4 regions of the Salinicola sp. RZ23 genome follow, and region 1 is predicted to be linked to each of the others. Evidence: predicted binding sites of a transcription regulator. Region 1 holds the regulator's gene; each other region holds the start of a gene.
The links. Region 1 encodes sigma-54, which starts transcription at its own class of promoters, with help from an activator protein. Its sites were predicted from a motif close to TGGCACNNNNNTTGCTNT; they were not measured.

Region 1 (4,150 bases):
CACGCTGCCCTGATTCATGATGCCGGCGACCTCGGCCAGCAGCGAAAGGTGGGCGTCGTCGGCCTCCTCCGGCACCAGCAGCACGAACACCAGATCCACCGGCTCGCCATCGATGGCATCGAAGTCGATGGCATCCTCGAGGCGCATGAAGCCAGCCAACGGCGTCTTGCAGTGCGGGCTGCGGGCGTGCGGGATGGCGACCCCGTTGCCGATGCCGGTGCTGCCCAGCCGCTCGCGTCCGATCAGGCGGCTGAACACCTCCTGACTGTCCAGGCTGGGCGTATTCTGGGCGATGAAGGTGCTGAAGAATTCCAGCAGACGCTTTTTGCTGCCCCCCGTCACACCGTAGAGGGTGCGTTCGGGGGGCAGGATGGTTTCCAGAGTGATCATCGGGGAATTAGCGGGCGCCTGCGCCTTGCGCGCGGGCCTGTGCCTTCTCTTTGTGTTTGACCAGCTGGCGGTCCAGCTTGTCGGTCAGGGCGTCGATCGCGGCATACATGTCGATATCGCTGGCTTCGGCATGAATGTCGCCGCCCGCTGCGTGTAGCGTGCAGGCCGCTTGCTGACGCTCTTTCTCGATGCTCAACGTCACCTGAACGTTGGTGATGTTGTCGTAGTGGCGCTCCAGACGTGCGAGTTTCTCGTCGACGTAGTCCCGCAGGGCGTCGGTCAGTTCGACATGGTGGCCGGTGACGTTCACTTGCATGGCGCGCTCCTGTTGCGGCTTATGTGGCACCTCTGATTGTAACCCTTTTCTCCGCGCTGCAAAGGGATCGCGGACGATTGATCGCCATGCGCTCGCGTGAATTCTAAAAGTCCAATCAAGACAGTCGCTTACGTTCGCTCGAGGCGGGGATGCCCATGGCCTCGCGGTACTTGGCCACGGTGCGCCGGGCGACGCTGATGTCGGCCTGCGCCAGCAGCTCCACCAGCTTGCTGTCGGAGAGCGGCTTGCGCGGTGACTCCTCGCCGATCAGCTTCTTCAGGCGTGCCCGAATCGCGGTGCTGGAGACGCTGTCGCTCTCGCCGCGTTGCCCCACCTGACTGGAAAAGAAGTACTTGAGTTCGAACACCCCGCGCGGCGTGTGGATGAACTTCTGCGTGGTCACCCGCGAGATGGTGGATTCGTGCATGTCGACGCTGGTGGCGATGTCGGCCAGGATCAGCGGCTTCATCGCCTCTTCGCCGCGCTCGAGGAAGTCGACCTGGCGCGCCATGATCTCGCGCCCCACCCGCAACAGGGTGTCGTTGCGGCTGGAGAGGCTCTTCATCAGCCAGCGCGCCTCCTGCAGGTGCTGGCGCAGAAAGGTGTTGTCGTCGCTCTTGTCGGCGCGCCGGATCAGCGCGGCGTAGTCGGGCTGGATGCGCAGCCGCGGCAGCGCCTCGGCGTTGAGCTCGATGCGCCAGCCATCGCGGGTCAGGCGTGCCACCAGATCCGGGATCACATAGTCCTGCTGGCTGTGGTCGAAGGCCTGGCCGGGGCGCGGGTCGAGGGTGCGGATGGTGGCGATGACGCGGTCGAGCTCGTCGTCGTCGAGGCGCAGGCGGCGCTTGAGCTGGCGCCGGTCGTCGCCGGCCAGCGCCTCCAGGAACTGGCGCACCAGGCGCTTGGCCTGGGGCAGCAGTGGGGTATCGCCGGGCAGCGCGCCGAGCTGCAGCAGCAGGCATTCGCGCAGATCGCGGGCGCCCACGCCGGTGGGGTCGAACTGCTGCAGCCGCAGCAGTACGCGCTCGAGGTCGGCGCTGGTGCACGGCTCCGAATGCTGCTCGCGCAGCCCCGCGGTGAGCTCGTCGAGGGTGCCCTCGAGATAGCCGTTGGCGTTGATGGCGTCGATCAGGTAGTCGCCGATGAGCCGTTCGCGGGGATCGAAATCGCCCATGGCGAGCTGCCAGGCGAGATGGTCGTGGAGCGTGGTGCCGGCGGCGTTGCGCTCCAGGTCCGGCCACTCGTCGGCGCCGGCCGGGGCGGCGCTGGCGGCGATGTCCTGATAGGTGTCGCTCCACTCGCTGTCGAGGGCGAGCTCTTCGGGAATATCGCTGGCCCACTCCTCCTCGGGCGTCTCGCTGGCCGCCTGCTCGGCATACTCTTCGTCCAGCTCGAGCATGGGGTTGGCCTCGAGCGCCTGCTGGATCTCCTGGCGCAGATCGAGCGTCGACAGCTGCAGCAGCTGGATCGCCTGCTGCAGCTGTGGCGTCATTGTCAGCTGGGCGCCGACACGCAGTTGAAGTGAAGGTTTCATGGACATGGCATGGACACGGGAAAGGGCCGCGGTGGCCGTCGATAGGTTAACCCTACGTTACTGACTGCCCCGGTGGGATGCAACGCTTTGAGCGCTAACTTTATGCAAGAAATATGCCACGGTGCGTTCGGCTTGGGTGTGCAGAGGCTTTGAGAGGTGCGCCGCCCGCCGCGAGTGACGCAGTGGGCTGGGGAGGCGGAAGGGCCTTGGCGCGACGCTGGACTTTGTACGCAAAGTCGGCGAGCGAAGGCCATACCGGGGCGCGTAGCTAAGGCAAAAATCGGCGAAAACGGACCGGTCTGGCGCTCCAGTTTACGGGGTGTAAATGAGCATTTTGACGGGGGCGCCGACCTCGGGCTGGCGATCCCGCCGATTTTTAACGCCGAATTGTCGAGCGCAGGTAGTTTGCGTCTCGAGTCTAGAGTCGGAACTCGTGCCCCAGATAGACATCGCGCACGCGCTGATTGTCGAGGATTGCCTCCGGGCGCCCCTCGGCGATGATCTGTCCATCGCCGACGATGTAGGCGTTGTCGCAGATATCCAGTGTCTCGCGCACGTTGTGGTCGGTGATCAGCACGCCGATCTCACGATCCCGCAGCTGGCGGATGATGTTCTTGATATCGCCCACCGAGATCGGATCGACCCCGGCGAAGGGTTCGTCGAGCAGCACGAAGGCGGGCTCGGTGGCCAGTGCCCGGGCAATCTCCACCCGCCGCCGCTCGCCACCGGAGAGCGACATGCCCAGGTTGTCGCGGATATGGTCGACGTGGAAATCGCCCAGCAGCTGCTCCAGGCGGTCGCGGCGCCCGGCGCGGTCGAGATCCCGGCGCGTCTCCAGAATGGCCATGATGTTGTCGGCGACGCTGAGCTTGCGGAAGATCGAGGCCTCCTGCGGCAGGTAGCCGATGCCGGCGCGGGCGCGCTCGTGCATCGGCGCGCGGCTCAGGTCGCGATCGTCGATGTGCACGCTGCCGGCGTCGGACTTGACCAGCCCCACGATCATGTAGAAGGAGGTGGTCTTGCCCGCGCCGTTGGGGCCGAGCAGGCCGACGATGCTGCCCTGGCGCAGGGTCAGGCTGAAGTCGTGGACGACTCGACGCCCCTTGTAGCTCTTGGCCAGATTGGCGGCCGTTAGCGTTTTCATCGCTGGATTCCTTGCCTCGCGAAAGGGTGCGTCACTGCGTCTGCTGGCGCGGCGTGAGCGTCATGCGCACGCGGCCGTCGCCGCTGCCGTCGCCACTGGTGCTGGAGCGCGCGTTGACCCTGCGCGAGTTGAGATAGTACTCGACGTAGGCGCCATCGAAGGTGTCGCGTGCCTGGTGCAGTTCGGCGTGACCGATCAGCTCGACCCGGCGCTCGGCGGCGTGGTAGATGATCTTGTCGCCCCAGCCCTTGACCAGGGCTTCGTCGGGGGCGGGCTTCTGCTCCAGATAGGCGCGCTCGCCACCGCCACCGGTAGCGGTCACCAGGCTGACTTCGCCATTCTTGCCGCGCTTGATCTCCACTCGAGCGGCCTTGAGCTGCATGCTGCCCTGCTGCATGTCGACCTTGCCGGTATAGACGGCGGTGCCTTGGCGATCGTCGAGTTCGAGCTGGTCGGCGGCGATCTCGATCGGCGCCGAGGCGTCGCTCTCCAGCGCCAGGGCAGGCAGGCTGGAGAGTCCCAGTGCGGTCAAGACCAGCAGTTGGCCGAGTTCTCGCCTCATGATCCTTGATCCTCAGATTGCTGTGGCAGGCGGCCCTGCACGTTATCGGTCAGACGCATGCGGTTCTGGTTGATCCAGGCGTCGAAGCGATCGCCACGCATGGTCTGGTTATGCTGACGCAAGACGGAGGAGGTGTCACTCCAGGCGTGCGCGCTGCGGTTGTCGTAGTGGAGGGTCTGGGTCTCCAGGCTCCAGGCCTTGGTC
Region 2 (4,150 bases), on a different contig from region 1:
TCAGCCACGCTCCCAGCAGGTTGGCGATCAGCGTGCCCGGGGGAATGTGCAGGAAGTAGCCATTGTAGTGCGCGCCCAGCCACCAGCGCAGATTGGCGCCAATGGCGGCGCCCAGACTGATGGCGGCGATCGAAATCCACATGTGTTGCGCTCCTCGTCGATCTCGGCAGACGAAAAGTATCCTGCGGGCGGTAGGCGCGGGAGCGTGAAGCCTGCGCAGGACACACCTCGGGTGCGTTGGCAGGCATCATCAGCGGACTGCGGTTCGCGGCCGGGGCGGCGGAGCCCATGCCGCGGGAGGAATGCCATCTCCCGGGGGCTACTCTAGCCAGCCGTGACAGCCGCGGCAAGTCACGGCTGGACCAGCCACAGGCTGCGGTAGGGTCGCAGGATCTCGCGCTCTTCGGGGTGCGGATTCCAGCGCTTGCCATCCTTCAGCACGTCGTACCACTCGCCGCTCGCCAGCGCCTCGATCTCCAGCGGCTGACGCTTGTCGCTGATGTTGTAGATCGCCAGCAGCCGGCGGCCGCTGGCAAGCGGGCCGCGCTCGATGGCAAACAGTCCCGGCCCGGTGTCGAGCACGCGCTGCGGCGCCTCGGGGTGGAAGCAGGGCTCGCTGGCGCGGATATTGAGCCGGCGCTTGAGCGAGGTGAAGGCTTCGCGGGTGGGCGTGCTGCGGCTGTCGATCAGCTCGTCGAGCTCCTCCTTGACCCAGTGATGGCGGTTGATCGAGCGCAGCCGACCGCTGCGCTCGACCCCTTCGTGGTCGTTGAGCGTCGCGGTCAGGGAGTGCAGATAGACCCCTGGGATGCCCTGCAGCGCGAGCATCAGGTTCTGGCTGCACAGAAAGCGCTCGACCTGCCACGCATCGGGACCGCGGCGGGTGCCCTTCATGGCGTCGAAGTAAGTGATGTTGATCTCGTAGGGCGAGTCGCTGCCATCGGCGTTGGTCTTCATGCTGACGTAGCCGCCGAAGCGGTGCATCAGTTCGAGCAGAAGCGAGACCTCATGGGGCGGCAGCAGCCCCTCCAGCGCGCGCACCCCGATGCCGTCGTGGCTGGCGGTGAAGTTGAAGTAGGTGCAGCCGGCGGGCAGCGGCGGCAGCGAGCGTGCCCAGTCCGCCAGCGCGCTGGCATCGCCGCTGGTCAGGGTATGCAGCAGCAGCGGCGGCAGCGTGAACTGATAGATCATGTGGGCTTCGTCGGGCGTCGCCGTGTCGCTGGCGGGAACGTCGTCGCTCTCGGCGGCCGATGCGCCAGCCGGCGTGCTCTCCAGGCCGAAGTAGCTCATGTTCTCGGCGTGGGGCACGTTGGTTTCGGTGATCAGCAGCGTGCCCGGTGCCACGTAATCGAGGATCGCCCGCAGCAGGCGGACGATGGCGTGGGTCTGCGGCAGATGGATACAGCGGGTGCCGACCTCTTTCCACAGATAGGCGATGGCATCGAGGCGGATGATCCGCGCCCCTTGCTGGACATAGAACAGCAGGATGCCGACGAACTCGAGCAGTACGTCCGGGTTGGCGAAGTTGAGGTCGATCTGGTCCTCGGAGAAGGTCGCCCACAGGTGGCGCGTGCCGCGTCGGGTCGAGACCGGCACCAGCAGCGGCGAACTGCGCGGGCGCGTGACCTGGGAGAGATCGGTCTGCGGGTCCATCTCGATGAAGTAGTCGCGCCCGGGCTGGGTACCCGCCAGATAGTCGGTGAACCACAGCGAGTCGCGTGAGACATGGTTGATCACCAGGTCCACCATCAGATCGCTGCGTGAGGACAGGCGGCGGATGTCCTGCCACTCGCCCAGTTTGGGGTCGACCTCGCGGTAGTGGATCACCGCGAACCCATCATCGCTGCTCCAGGGGAAGAAGGGCAGGATGTGCAGGCCGCTGAAAACGCCGTTGAGACGGGTGGCGAGAAAGTCGTCGAGCACTTCCAGCGGCGGACGCTCACCGTCGATCAGGCTGTCACCGTAAGTGATCAGGATCTGGTCGCGTTCGCTCCAGGTTGGACGCGGCTGGTGGTCGAGTGCACCGTCGTGGTGCGCCAGCAGGGTGGTCAGGCGCCGCAGGACCTCGTCCCGACGCGGTCCGTAGACCTCCTCGAGCCTGGCGCCGGCGCGGGCGAGAAAGGCGTCTTCGGACAGGGCAGGGTAGTTGGCGGCGCGACTGGGCATGGGCGGTTCCTGACGTGACGGCGAAACGGGTCCTTGACGTTATCCTTGCAGAACTCGGGCCAACAGGGAAAGAAACATGAAAATCACCGTGTTTCCGGTATCTTGTGCAAACCGTTACACTGCGCGGATAAGCCGATGACGGATGCCAGCCGCGCCCGGCACGTCTGCCATCACCGATGGATAGTCTACAGTCGATAGTCAAAGTCGCGGACAGGCCCCGGCGCTGTCCGCGCCGACGAGTGAACCACCGATGCATTGTCCTTTTTGCGGTACCCACGATACCAAGGTGACCGACTCGCGCCTGGTCGCCGAGGGGGATCAGGTGCGTCGGCGTCGCCAGTGTGCCGCCTGCGGTGAGCGCTTCACCACCTACGAGACCGCCGAGCTGGTGATGCCCCGTGTGATCAAGGCGGACGGCTCGCGCGAGAGTTTCGACGAGCAGAAGATGCGCGCCGGCATGTCGCTGGCACTGGAGAAGCGCCCGGTCAGCGTTGAGTCGTTCGAGGCGGCGGTGGAGCGGATCCGCCAGCGTCTGCGCGCGCGCGGTGACCGTGAGGTGGAAGCGCGGGAGGTCGGCGAGGAGGTGATGGAGATGCTCAAGCGGCTCGATCACGTGGCCTATATCCGTTTCGCTTCGGTCTATCGCCGCTTTCAGGATCTCGATGAGTTCCGCGCCGAGATCGACCGCCTGGCCCAGGAGCCGAAGTCGCCGAGCGACGCCAAGCGCTGATCGATCCTCCCCGACCACCCTGGCCGGCAGCGGCTGCCGGCCTTGCTACTTCCGCGAGAAATGCCGATGTCCGATGCCCCCTCTGTCACGCCCTCCGATCTCGAGCCAGCCGATGCCGCCGAGGCGGCGGATATCGCCTGGATGAGTCGTGCTCTGCGCCTGGCGCGGCGCGGCCACTACACCTGTGACCCCAATCCGCGGGTCGGCTGCGTGATCGTCAACGCTGGCAAGAGGGTGGGCGAGGGTTTCCATCGCCGTGCCGGTGAGGCCCACGCCGAGATCAATGCCCTCGCCGAGGCCGGTGAGGCCGCCCGTGGTGCCACGGCTTACGTCACCCTGGAACCCTGCTCGCACACCGGGCGCACCGGTCCCTGCAGCCAGGCGCTGATCGCGGCCGGGGTGGCGCGGGTGGTGGCGGCGATGGAGGACCCCAACCCGGCGGTCTCCGGGCGCGGCTTCGCCCAACTGCGCGAGGCCGGCATCGCGGTGGAGGTGGGTCTGCTCGAACCGTCGGCGCAGGCGCTCAACCCGGGGTTCGTGCGGCGCATGCAGCAGGGGCTGCCGCGGGTCACGCTGAAGATGGCAATGAGCCTGGATGGGCGTACCGCCATGGCCAGCGGCGAGTCGCAGTGGATCACCGGACCCGCGGCGCGGCGCCAGGTCCAGCGTCTGCGCGCCGGCGCCAGTGCGATTCTCACCGGGGTCGAGTCGATCATTTTCGACGATGCCCGGCTCACCCTGCGCGCCGATCAGCTCGAGCTCGACGAGGCTGACGAGATCGTGCGCCGCCAGCCGCTGCGGGTGGTGCTCGACAGCCATCTGCGCCTGCCGCTGGCGGCGGCTTGCCTGAGCCAGCCGGGGCGCACCCTGGTGCTCACCGTCGCCGGCGCTGAAGACGCCCGGCGTGAACGTCTCGAAGCCGCCGGGGCGGAGGTGGTGACGCTACCTGCCGACCGCGCCGGGCGGGTCGACGTCGAGGCGGCGCTGCGCCATCTGGCGACACGGGAAGCGTGCAACGAGGTGCTGGTGGAAACCGGCGCCACCCTGGCCGGCGCGCTGCTCGATGCCGGCTGGATCGATCGTCTCGAGCTGTTCGTGGCGCCGACGCTGCTGGGCAGTGGCGCGCGCCCGCTGTTCGCGCTGCCCGGGATCGACAGCATGCAGCAGCAGCGTCGGCTCGAGATCGACGAGATCCGTGCCGTGGGCGACGACTGGTGGATCCGGGCGCGGCCGCGGGCACGCGACTGAGCCCTG
Region 3 (4,150 bases), on a different contig from region 1:
CGCCGGGGCTGGAGGAGAAGCCGGCGTCCTCGAACAGATGAAAGGCGTCGATCGGCCCGCCATCCAGGGCGTTGATCACCCCGCGCTCCACCAGGTTCTGCAGCTCGCGCACATTGCCGGGGTAGTCGTAGGCGAGCAGGGCATCGGAGGCTTTGCGCGTCAGGCCGGTGATCGCTTTCCGGTAGCGCTCGGCGTAGTGGCGCGAGAAGTGCTCGACCAGCAGCGGAATATCGTCGCGTCGCTCCCGCAGTGGCGGCAGTCGGATCGGGAAGACGTTGAGGCGGTAGTAGAGGTCCTCGCGGAAGCGCCCGGCCTGCACCTCCTGGAACAGATCCCTGTTGGCGGCGGCGACGATACGCACGTCGACCCGGATCGGCTGGCTGCCACCGACCCGTTCGATCTCGCCATCCTGTAGCGTGCGCAGCAGCTTGCCCTGGGCTTCCAGGCTCAGCGAGGGGATCTCGTCGAGAAACAGAGTGCCGCCGTCGGCGCGTTCGAAGCGCCCGGGGCGGCTGCGCTCGGCGCCGGTGAAGGCGCCTTTCTCCACGCCGAACAGTTCGGCTTCGATCAGCGTATCGGGAATCGCCGCGCAGTTGAGCGCGACGAAGGGGCCTTCGGCCAGCAGGCTGCTGCGGTGCAGGGCGTTGGCGAAGAGGTCCTTGCCCACCCCCGATTCGCCGTTGAGCAGCACCGTGGCCGGCGTGGGGGCGACCCGCTCGATCTTCTGCAGGGCGATGCTGACAGCAGCCGAGACACCGACGATCTGCTGGGCGTTGCTTTCAGGGACGTTGCTTTCAGGGGCATTGGCCCTGGTGGCGGCCCCCCGGGGCGCGGAAGAGGGCGCTGCGGGGGGCCGGCGTGTGGCTCGGCTCGATGTTGCGGCGGTCGGCAGCCGCTGGCGGTCGAGCCGCAGCCAGTCGAGATCGTCGTTCGCTTCCATGCGCTCACTGGTCGTCTCCCCCACGATCCGGCAGTGCGCGGCGCCGCAGCCGGCGCACTCGAGCTCCCGGTAGATCACGCGCTTGCCGTAGAAGGCGCTGGCATAGCCGCTGGCATAGCCGAGTTGCATCCAGCACACCGGTTCCGCGGAGAGCCCGTGCGCCTTGAGGTGCTCGGCGGCCTCGACGGAGTCGTGCCACAGGAACTCGGCATTGAAGGTGCCGTTGGGGATGTCATGGTCGCGGCGGATGGTCTCGACCTTCACCATGCCCATCACCGCGTGCAAGCGCTCACCCGCACTCAACACCCCAGCATCGTCGCTATCCGCCCAGTGCTTGCGCACGAAGGCGGCATCCGAGGCGCCGGCCGAGAAGCCGACGCGCATCAGCAGGTCGCGTGCCCCCGCAGGGCCCAGGGTTTCGATCAGCTCGCGCCGCAGGGCGCCGAAGGAGTGGGCGCCGAACAGCAACATGCGGCGGGTATCGAACCAGATCCGGCCATCGTTGGGCGTAAATCGCAAGCTCTCTGTCAGGTCGTATAACGTCGGCGGATCTCCGGCATGCAGCGTATCTTTTATAGATTTTTCTTGATCAGTTATTTCCGTTATTTCCGAGAGACGCAGTTTCCTTGGCATGAATTTACCCTACCAAAGTCGCAGAAAATGGGCGTGATTTTCGATTTTCATCTGTCGTTTTTTATAAAAATGATGAATTTTATCAATCTTAATAAAATGCGCGACGTGCCGCCGTTATCCATTGGTCTTTTGAGTGGGGTGTTTTTTGCTTATCTTGCGGCGGCTTAGACGGCGTACCTAGACATAGGTCTACGCCTGTACGTCGATGGCATGTGGCTTGCTCCGTGTTGATGGGAAGCAGACCGATTCCATCATGAGAGGAGAAAGACCATGTCCAACGCACCTGCCAGCACGGCTTATCGCATCGTCGAAGTACCGGAACCGATGAAAGCGATGCAGGATCGCTTCGGGCGCGAGGGGAGCTATGTCGGACTCTCGGAGGCGGAGAGCCCCTGGGTTCCCTTTGGCGATAACGCCGCAATTCGCCATCTCGCGTTCGATGTTCGCAACAACGTCTACTGCAATATCCTGTGGATCAAGGGCCCGGGCGTGATCGGTACGCACCGCCACCGTGGCATGGTCTGGGCAGTGGGCATGGAGGGGACTTTCCGCTATCTGGAGTACGACTGGGTCTGCGGCCCCGGCGAATTCATCACCGAAATGCCCGGCCAGGCGCATACCCTGGTGACTGACGAGCCGAACGGCATGAAGGCGCTGTTCTGGATGCAGGGGGCGAATGAGTTCTTCGATGAACAGGGCGAATGGGCAGAGACCCTGGACGTTTTCTGGTTCATCAATCACTACGTGACCTACTGCGAAGCCCACGGCATTCCCATCAACGAACAGCTGTTTCTGTGAGGGAATGCCCATGCGCTTTTTCGAACAGTTCAGCGTCGAGGGGCGTTCGGCGCTGGTTACAGGTGGCGCCTCGGGTCTGGGGCTGGCTTATGTCGAGGTGCTGGCGGAAAACGGTGCCAGCGTCACCCTGGCGGATATCGATATCGACGCCGCGGAGCGTGAAGCGGCGAGGCTAAGGGAGCAGGGTTTCACGGTGCAGGCACAGGCCCTCGATGTGGCCGATAGGGCGCAGAGCGCCGAGGTGTTCGAGGCTCATGTAAGGGGCTTCGACGGCCTGGATATCGTCTTCGCCAATGCGGGGGTCGACCCCGGCGCCGGGTTCTGGAACCCGGGTGGTTGGCGCAACGAAGAGGGGCAGGTCGATACCTTCGACCCCGAGCGCTGGGATCGCACGATCGCGATCAATCTGACCGGCACCTTCAATACCCTGCGCCTGGCGGCGACCTACATGAAGCCCCAGCGCCGCGGTGCCATCGTCGTCACCTCGTCGAATGCCGCCATCATCACCGAGCCGGTGGTGGGGCTGCCCTATATGCCGGCCAAGGCCGGTGTCTCCCATATGGTGCGCCAGCTGGCGCTGGAGCTCGCCGAGTTCGGCATTCGCGTCAATACCATCGCGCCGGGTGGCTTCGTCACCAATATCGGCGGCGGCTGGCTGAAGGATCCGGAGGTGCGCCGGAGCTGGGATGCCAAGGTGCCGCTGGGGCAACTGGCGGAACCCGAGCAGATCAAGGCGCTCGCCCTCTATCTGGCCTCGGATGCCTCCTCGTACATGACGGGGGCGCAACTGGTCATCGATGGCGGGACCTCACTGGGGAGGGTCGGCTGATGCGTGCTGCCGTCTTCAACGAATTGCATCGGCCGCTGGAGATCCGGGAGCTGCCCGACCCCACGCCGAGCCCTGACCAGGTGGTCGTCGAGGTGCAGCGCTGCGGCATCTGCGGCTCCGATCTGCACATGACCGAAGATGCCGTGTTCGGCCTCTGCCCTGGAGATGTGCTGGGCCACGAGTACGCCGGCGAGATCGTCGCCTGCGGCAACGAGGTGACGACATTGCGCCCGGGGCAACGGGTCTCGGTGATGCCGTTTCGCAGCTGCGGGCGCTGTCTCTCCTGCCTCTCCGGGGAGCCGGCCTGGTGTCAGCAGATGGTGCTCGAGGGTGGGGGGTATGGCGAGTATGCGGCCACTGCAGCGCGCCAGTGCATCCCGCTGCCCGAGGGCGTGAGCACGAGTGACGGGGCGATCGTCGAGCCGCTGGCGGTGGCGCTCCACGGGGTTCGCCTTTCCGAGATGCGCCCCGGTGATCGCGTGCTGATCATCGGCGCCGGCCCCATCGGCCTGGCGGTCGCGTTCTGGGCGCGCCGCTTCGGGGCAAAGCAGGTGGTGGTCCAGGATATCGCCCGTTATCAGGAGGCGCGGGCCGGTGAGATGGGCGCTACCGGCTTCGTCTGTGCGCCGGATGAGCCGGTGGCCGCGGCCACACGCCAGCTCGGCGGTGAGGCGGATATCGTCTTCGAGTGTGCCGGCGTGCCCGGGCTGATTGCCCAGTCCATCGAACAGGTCAGGCCCCACGGCACCATTCTGCTTCTCGGCCTCTGCACCCGGCCGGATGCGTTCGTGCCCTTCGCCGCTCTGTCGAAGGAGATACGCCTGCAGACCGCTGCCTTCTTCTCCCGACGTGAATACGAAAGTGCCCTGGATGTGCTCGATGCCGGCGCGGTCGAACCGCGTCATCTGATCACCGAGACGGTGCCGCTCGCCAACGTGCCAACGGTATTC
Region 4 (4,150 bases), on a different contig from region 1:
GAGGACTCGCCCGGCGTCTGGTCGGTCAACTGGGTAGCCGGTAGCGCCGGCACCTCCACCTGCAGATCGATACGGTCGAGCAGCGGCCCGGAGAGCCGCGACTGATAGCGCTGGATCTGCGCCGGGCTGCAGTGGCAGCGCTGGCGCGGATCGCCAAGGTGGCCACAGGGGCACGGGTTCATCGCCGCCACCAGCTGGAATCGGGCCGGAAAACGGCGCTGGTGATTGGCCCGCGAGATCAGGATCTGGGCCGACTCCAGCGGTTCGCGCAGCACCTCCAGCACGTGGCGGTCGAACTCGGGCAGCTCATCCAGGAACAGCACGCCGTGATGCGCCAGCGAGATCTCGCCGGGGCGCGGCTTGGAGCCCCCGCCCACCAGCGCCACGCTGCTCGAGGTGTGATGCGGGTTACGAAACGGGCGCTGGCCCCAGCGATCCATGATCGAGAGCCCGCACACCGAGCGCACCGCCGCCACCTCCAGCGCCTCGTCACCGCTCAGCGGCGGCAGGATGCCGGCCAGCCGGCTCGCCAGCATGGTCTTGCCGGTGCCCGGCGGACCCGCCAGCAGCAGGTTGTGACCACCGGCCGCAGCCACTTCCAGCGCCCGGCGCGCCTGGTGCTGGCCTTTGACATCGGCCATGTCAGGCTGAACCATCTCGGCGCGCGGCGGTGTCCCAAGTTGGTGCGCCGCGAGCCGCTCGCGGCCCAGCAGATGCCCCACCACCGCCAGCAGATGCGCCGCCGCGAACACCTGGCACCCCTCGGCCAACGCCGCCTCGTCGGCGTTGGCCGAGGGCACGATCAGCCCCCGCCCGGCGGCCCGCGCAGCCAGCGCCGTCGGCAGTACACCGGTGACCGGGCGCAGCGTGCCATCCAGCGCCAGCTCGCCGATCACCTCCAGCTGCTGCGCCGCTTCTACCGGTATCTGGCCTGAGGCCATCAAGATCCCCAGCGCGATCGGCAGGTCGAAGCGGCCGCCATCCTTGGGCAGGTCGGCGGGCGCCAGATTGAGGGTGATACGACGGGTGGGGAACTCGAAGCCGGCGGTGAGCAGTGCGCTGCGCACCCGCTCGCGGCTCTCGCGCACGGCGGTCTCCGGCAGCCCCACCAGAGTCACCCCCGGCAGGCCGTTGCTGAGGTGCACTTCGATCAGCACTTGCGGCGCCTCCAGCCCGAGGCTGGCGCGCGTGCGCACGATGGCTAGGCTCATGTCGCCTCCGTGACGGCGCGTCCCGGCGGATGCCCGGGACACAGGCGGACCGGCGGCTCGTCACCGCCGGCCCGGACAGGATAAGGGGCCGATTATCCTGTTATCGCCTTTACCGCCCGGCCCTTTAGCGCGGGTGAGTCAAGACGCCGCTCAGGGGTGTCGATCAACCCGCCCAGGGCTGTCCATCACCCCGCTCAAGGCTGACCATCACCCCACTCAGGGCTGGGCGCCATCGCGGCTGCCGTCGGTATCGTCCTCAGCCAGCGCCGCCGTGTCGGGTTGGGAGGCGCGCTCGCTGTGCAGGGCGTTCTCGAGCGCCGCCACCTGCGTTTCCAGCGCCTCGACCCGCTCCCGGGTGCGGGTGAGCACGTCCATCATGATGTCGAAGTCCTCGCGCGAGACGATATCCATGCGCTCCATGGCGCCGCGCAGCACCCCCTGGACGTTGCGCTGGATGTCGCCCGGGGCCTGGGAGGCGCCCTGCAGCTTGTCGCCGAGCTGCTTGGCCAGACGCTCGAAACGGTCGTGTGTCGACATGGTGTGATCTCCTGATTCGTGACTGCCCTTCAGCATACGCAAACTGCGCCACCGGCGCGCGCCGGATGCCTGCCGACGCCATGGCCCGGCCGCCGCTCTTTCTCAGTGCAGCGGACCACGCACCGCGCATCAATTTGGTGCGGACAACCGAGGCACGCTCGCCATGGCAGACCTGACAACCTTCAAGACAAGAAATAAGTGAATGATTGTAAAGACGTTATCACCAACTGGCATGGCTTCTGCGTGGTCCGTTCAGGCGCAAGCCGACTACGGGAGACAAGGGATGAAGCTCATCACCGCCATCATCAAACCCTTCAAGCTCGATGACGTACGTGAGGCGCTGGCCGATAACGGCGTCCAGGGCATCACGGTCACCGAGGTAAAGGGCTTCGGCCGTCAGAAAGGCCACACCGAACTCTATCGCGGCGCGGAATACGTCGTCGACTTCCTGCCCAAGGTGAAGATCGAGGTCGCCGTCGAAGACGATCGTGTCGACGGGGTACTGGACGCCATCCGAGAGGCCGCCAACAGCGGCAAGATCGGTGACGGCAAGCTGTTCGTCACGCCACTCGAAGACGTCATCCGGATTCGCACCGGGGAACGCGGGGCCGACGCCGTATAAAACGGCGCGGAACGAGGAGACACACAGAATGAACGATCAAGTCGTACAACTTTCCTATGCGCTCGACACCTTCTATTTCCTGGTGACCGGGGCGCTGGTGATGTGGATGGCGGCGGGGTTCGCCATGCTCGAGGCCGGCCTGGTGCGCGCCAAGAACACCACCGAGATCCTGACCAAGAACGTCGTCCTCTATGCCATCGCCTGTACCATGTATCTGCTGGTCGGCTACCACATCATGTACTCCAGCGAGAGCGGCGGCGTCATCCCCAGCCTGGGCTTCCTGATCGGTGCCGAGCACAGCGTCAGTGACGTGATGAGCAGCGGCGGCGACGTCTACTACTCGGCCCGCTCCGACTTCTTCTTCCAGGTGGTGTTCGTCGCGACCGCCATGTCGATCGTTTCCGGCGCCGTGGCCGAACGCATGAAGCTATGGGCGTTCATGGCCTTCGCAGTGGTCATGACCGGCTTCATCTACCCGGTTCAGGGCTACTGGAAATGGGGCGGTGGCTTCCTCGACGCCGCCGGCTTCCAGGATTTCGCCGGCTCCGGTGTGGTTCACCTGTGTGGCGCCACCGCCGCGCTGGCAGGCGTGCTGCTGCTGGGTGCACGCAAGGGCAAGTACGGCAAGAACGGCGCCATCTACGCCATCCCGGGCGCCAACCTGCCGCTGGCCACGCTGGGTACCTTCATCCTGTGGCTGGGCTGGTTCGGCTTCAACGGCGGCTCCGAGCTGATGGTCTCCAACGTCGACGAAGCCAACGCGGTCGCTCAGGTCTTCGTCAACACCAACGCCGCCGCTGCCGGTGGTGTGATCGCCGCGATCATCCTGGCCAAGCTGTGGTTCCGCAAGGCCGACCTGACCATGGCCCTCAACGGCGCCCTGGCCGGTCTGGTCGCGATCACCGCCGAACCGCTGGCCCCTACCGCGCTGGGTGCGACGCTGATCGGTGCCGTCGGTGGCCTGCTGGTGGTCTTCGCCATCGTCACCCTCGACAAGCTCAAGATCGACGACCCGGTGGGCGCCATTTCGGTGCACGGCGTGGTGGGTATCTGGGGCCTGATCGCGGTGCCGTTCTCCAATAGCGATGCGTCCTTCGGCGCACAGCTGCTGGGTATTGCCTCGATCTTCGCCTGGACCTTCATCGCCAGTCTGGTGGTCTGGGGCATCATCAAGGCGGTGATGGGACTGCGCGTCTCCGCAGAGGAAGAGTACGAAGGTGTCGATATCGCCGAGTGCGGTATGGAAGCCTATCCTGAATTCAATGTCGGCAAGAAGTGAGCCGATTCACCGAGTGAGCTGGCGTGCTCCCCTGGCCCCCTTCGGGGGGCCTTTTTTCATTCCCGCCCATCGCGGTGTATGTTTAAGATAGAGAGAGTCGCCGGGCAGTCGTCAGAGGCGCTAGGCCAGGGCTGGGCCAAGCCTGGAGCTACACCCATTCGCACAGGCCTCGTCCGCACACCGCGACGAGACGATCCGTTCAGACAGAGCGCCACGCACGCGAGGAGAATTCCCCCATGAAACTGGTCACCGCCATCATCAAACCCTTCAAGCTGGACGATGTGCGAGAGTCCCTGTCCGAGATCGGGGTGCAGGGCGTCACCGTCACCGAGGTCAAGGGCTTCGGGCGTCAGAAGGGCCACACCGAGCTCTATCGTGGTGCCGAGTACGTGGTCGACTTCCTGCCCAAGATCAAGCTGGAAGTGGCCGTGGACGACAGCATGAGCGACCAGGTGATCGATGCCATCACCAAGGTCGCCAATACCGGCAAGATCGGCGACG

Region 2: a site for sigma-54 is predicted at 2,211-2,228, ahead of DOM67_RS17355 (sugar phosphorylase). Genes of this name have one in related genera too.
Region 3: a site for sigma-54 is predicted at 1,780-1,797, ahead of DOM67_RS09415 (2,4'-dihydroxyacetophenone dioxygenase family protein). Genes of this name have one in related genera too.
Region 4: a site for sigma-54 is predicted at 1,830-1,847, ahead of DOM67_RS02235 (P-II family nitrogen regulator). Genes of this name have one in related genera too.

Annotation. Positions count from the first base shown of each region.
Region 1 covers NZ_PZJK01000012.1:124,703-128,852, reverse strand. The annotation lists gene DOM67_RS12510 (PTS sugar transporter subunit IIA) at 1-387, opposite strand, end outside; gene raiA (ribosome-associated translation inhibitor RaiA) at 398-706, opposite strand; gene DOM67_RS12500 (RNA polymerase factor sigma-54) at 822-2,246, opposite strand; gene lptB (LPS export ABC transporter ATP-binding protein) at 2,659-3,384, opposite strand; gene lptA (lipopolysaccharide transport periplasmic protein LptA) at 3,416-3,946, opposite strand; gene lptC (LPS export ABC transporter periplasmic protein LptC) at 3,943-4,150, opposite strand, start outside.
Region 2 covers NZ_PZJK01000017.1:88,076-92,225, forward strand. The annotation lists gene crcB (fluoride efflux transporter CrcB) at 1-142, opposite strand, end outside; fluoride riboswitch at 235-322, opposite strand; gene DOM67_RS17355 (sugar phosphorylase) at 352-2,166, opposite strand; gene nrdR (transcriptional regulator NrdR) at 2,417-2,896, shown strand; gene ribD (bifunctional diaminohydroxyphosphoribosylaminopyrimidine deaminase/5-amino-6-(5-phosphoribosylamino)uracil reductase RibD) at 3,038-4,144, shown strand.
Region 3 covers NZ_PZJK01000009.1:18,790-22,939, forward strand. The annotation lists gene DOM67_RS09410 (sigma-54-dependent Fis family transcriptional regulator) at 1-1,573, opposite strand, end outside; gene DOM67_RS19990 (hypothetical protein) at 1,499-1,741, shown strand; gene DOM67_RS09415 (2,4'-dihydroxyacetophenone dioxygenase family protein) at 1,844-2,371, shown strand; gene DOM67_RS09420 (SDR family NAD(P)-dependent oxidoreductase) at 2,382-3,200, shown strand; gene DOM67_RS09425 (alcohol dehydrogenase catalytic domain-containing protein) at 3,200-4,150, shown strand, end outside.
Region 4 covers NZ_PZJK01000003.1:116-4,265, reverse strand. The annotation lists gene DOM67_RS02245 (YifB family Mg chelatase-like AAA ATPase) at 1-1,211, opposite strand, end outside; gene DOM67_RS02240 (accessory factor UbiK family protein) at 1,428-1,748, opposite strand; gene DOM67_RS02235 (P-II family nitrogen regulator) at 2,032-2,370, shown strand; gene DOM67_RS02230 (ammonium transporter) at 2,399-3,649, shown strand; gene glnK (P-II family nitrogen regulator) at 3,886-4,150, shown strand, end outside.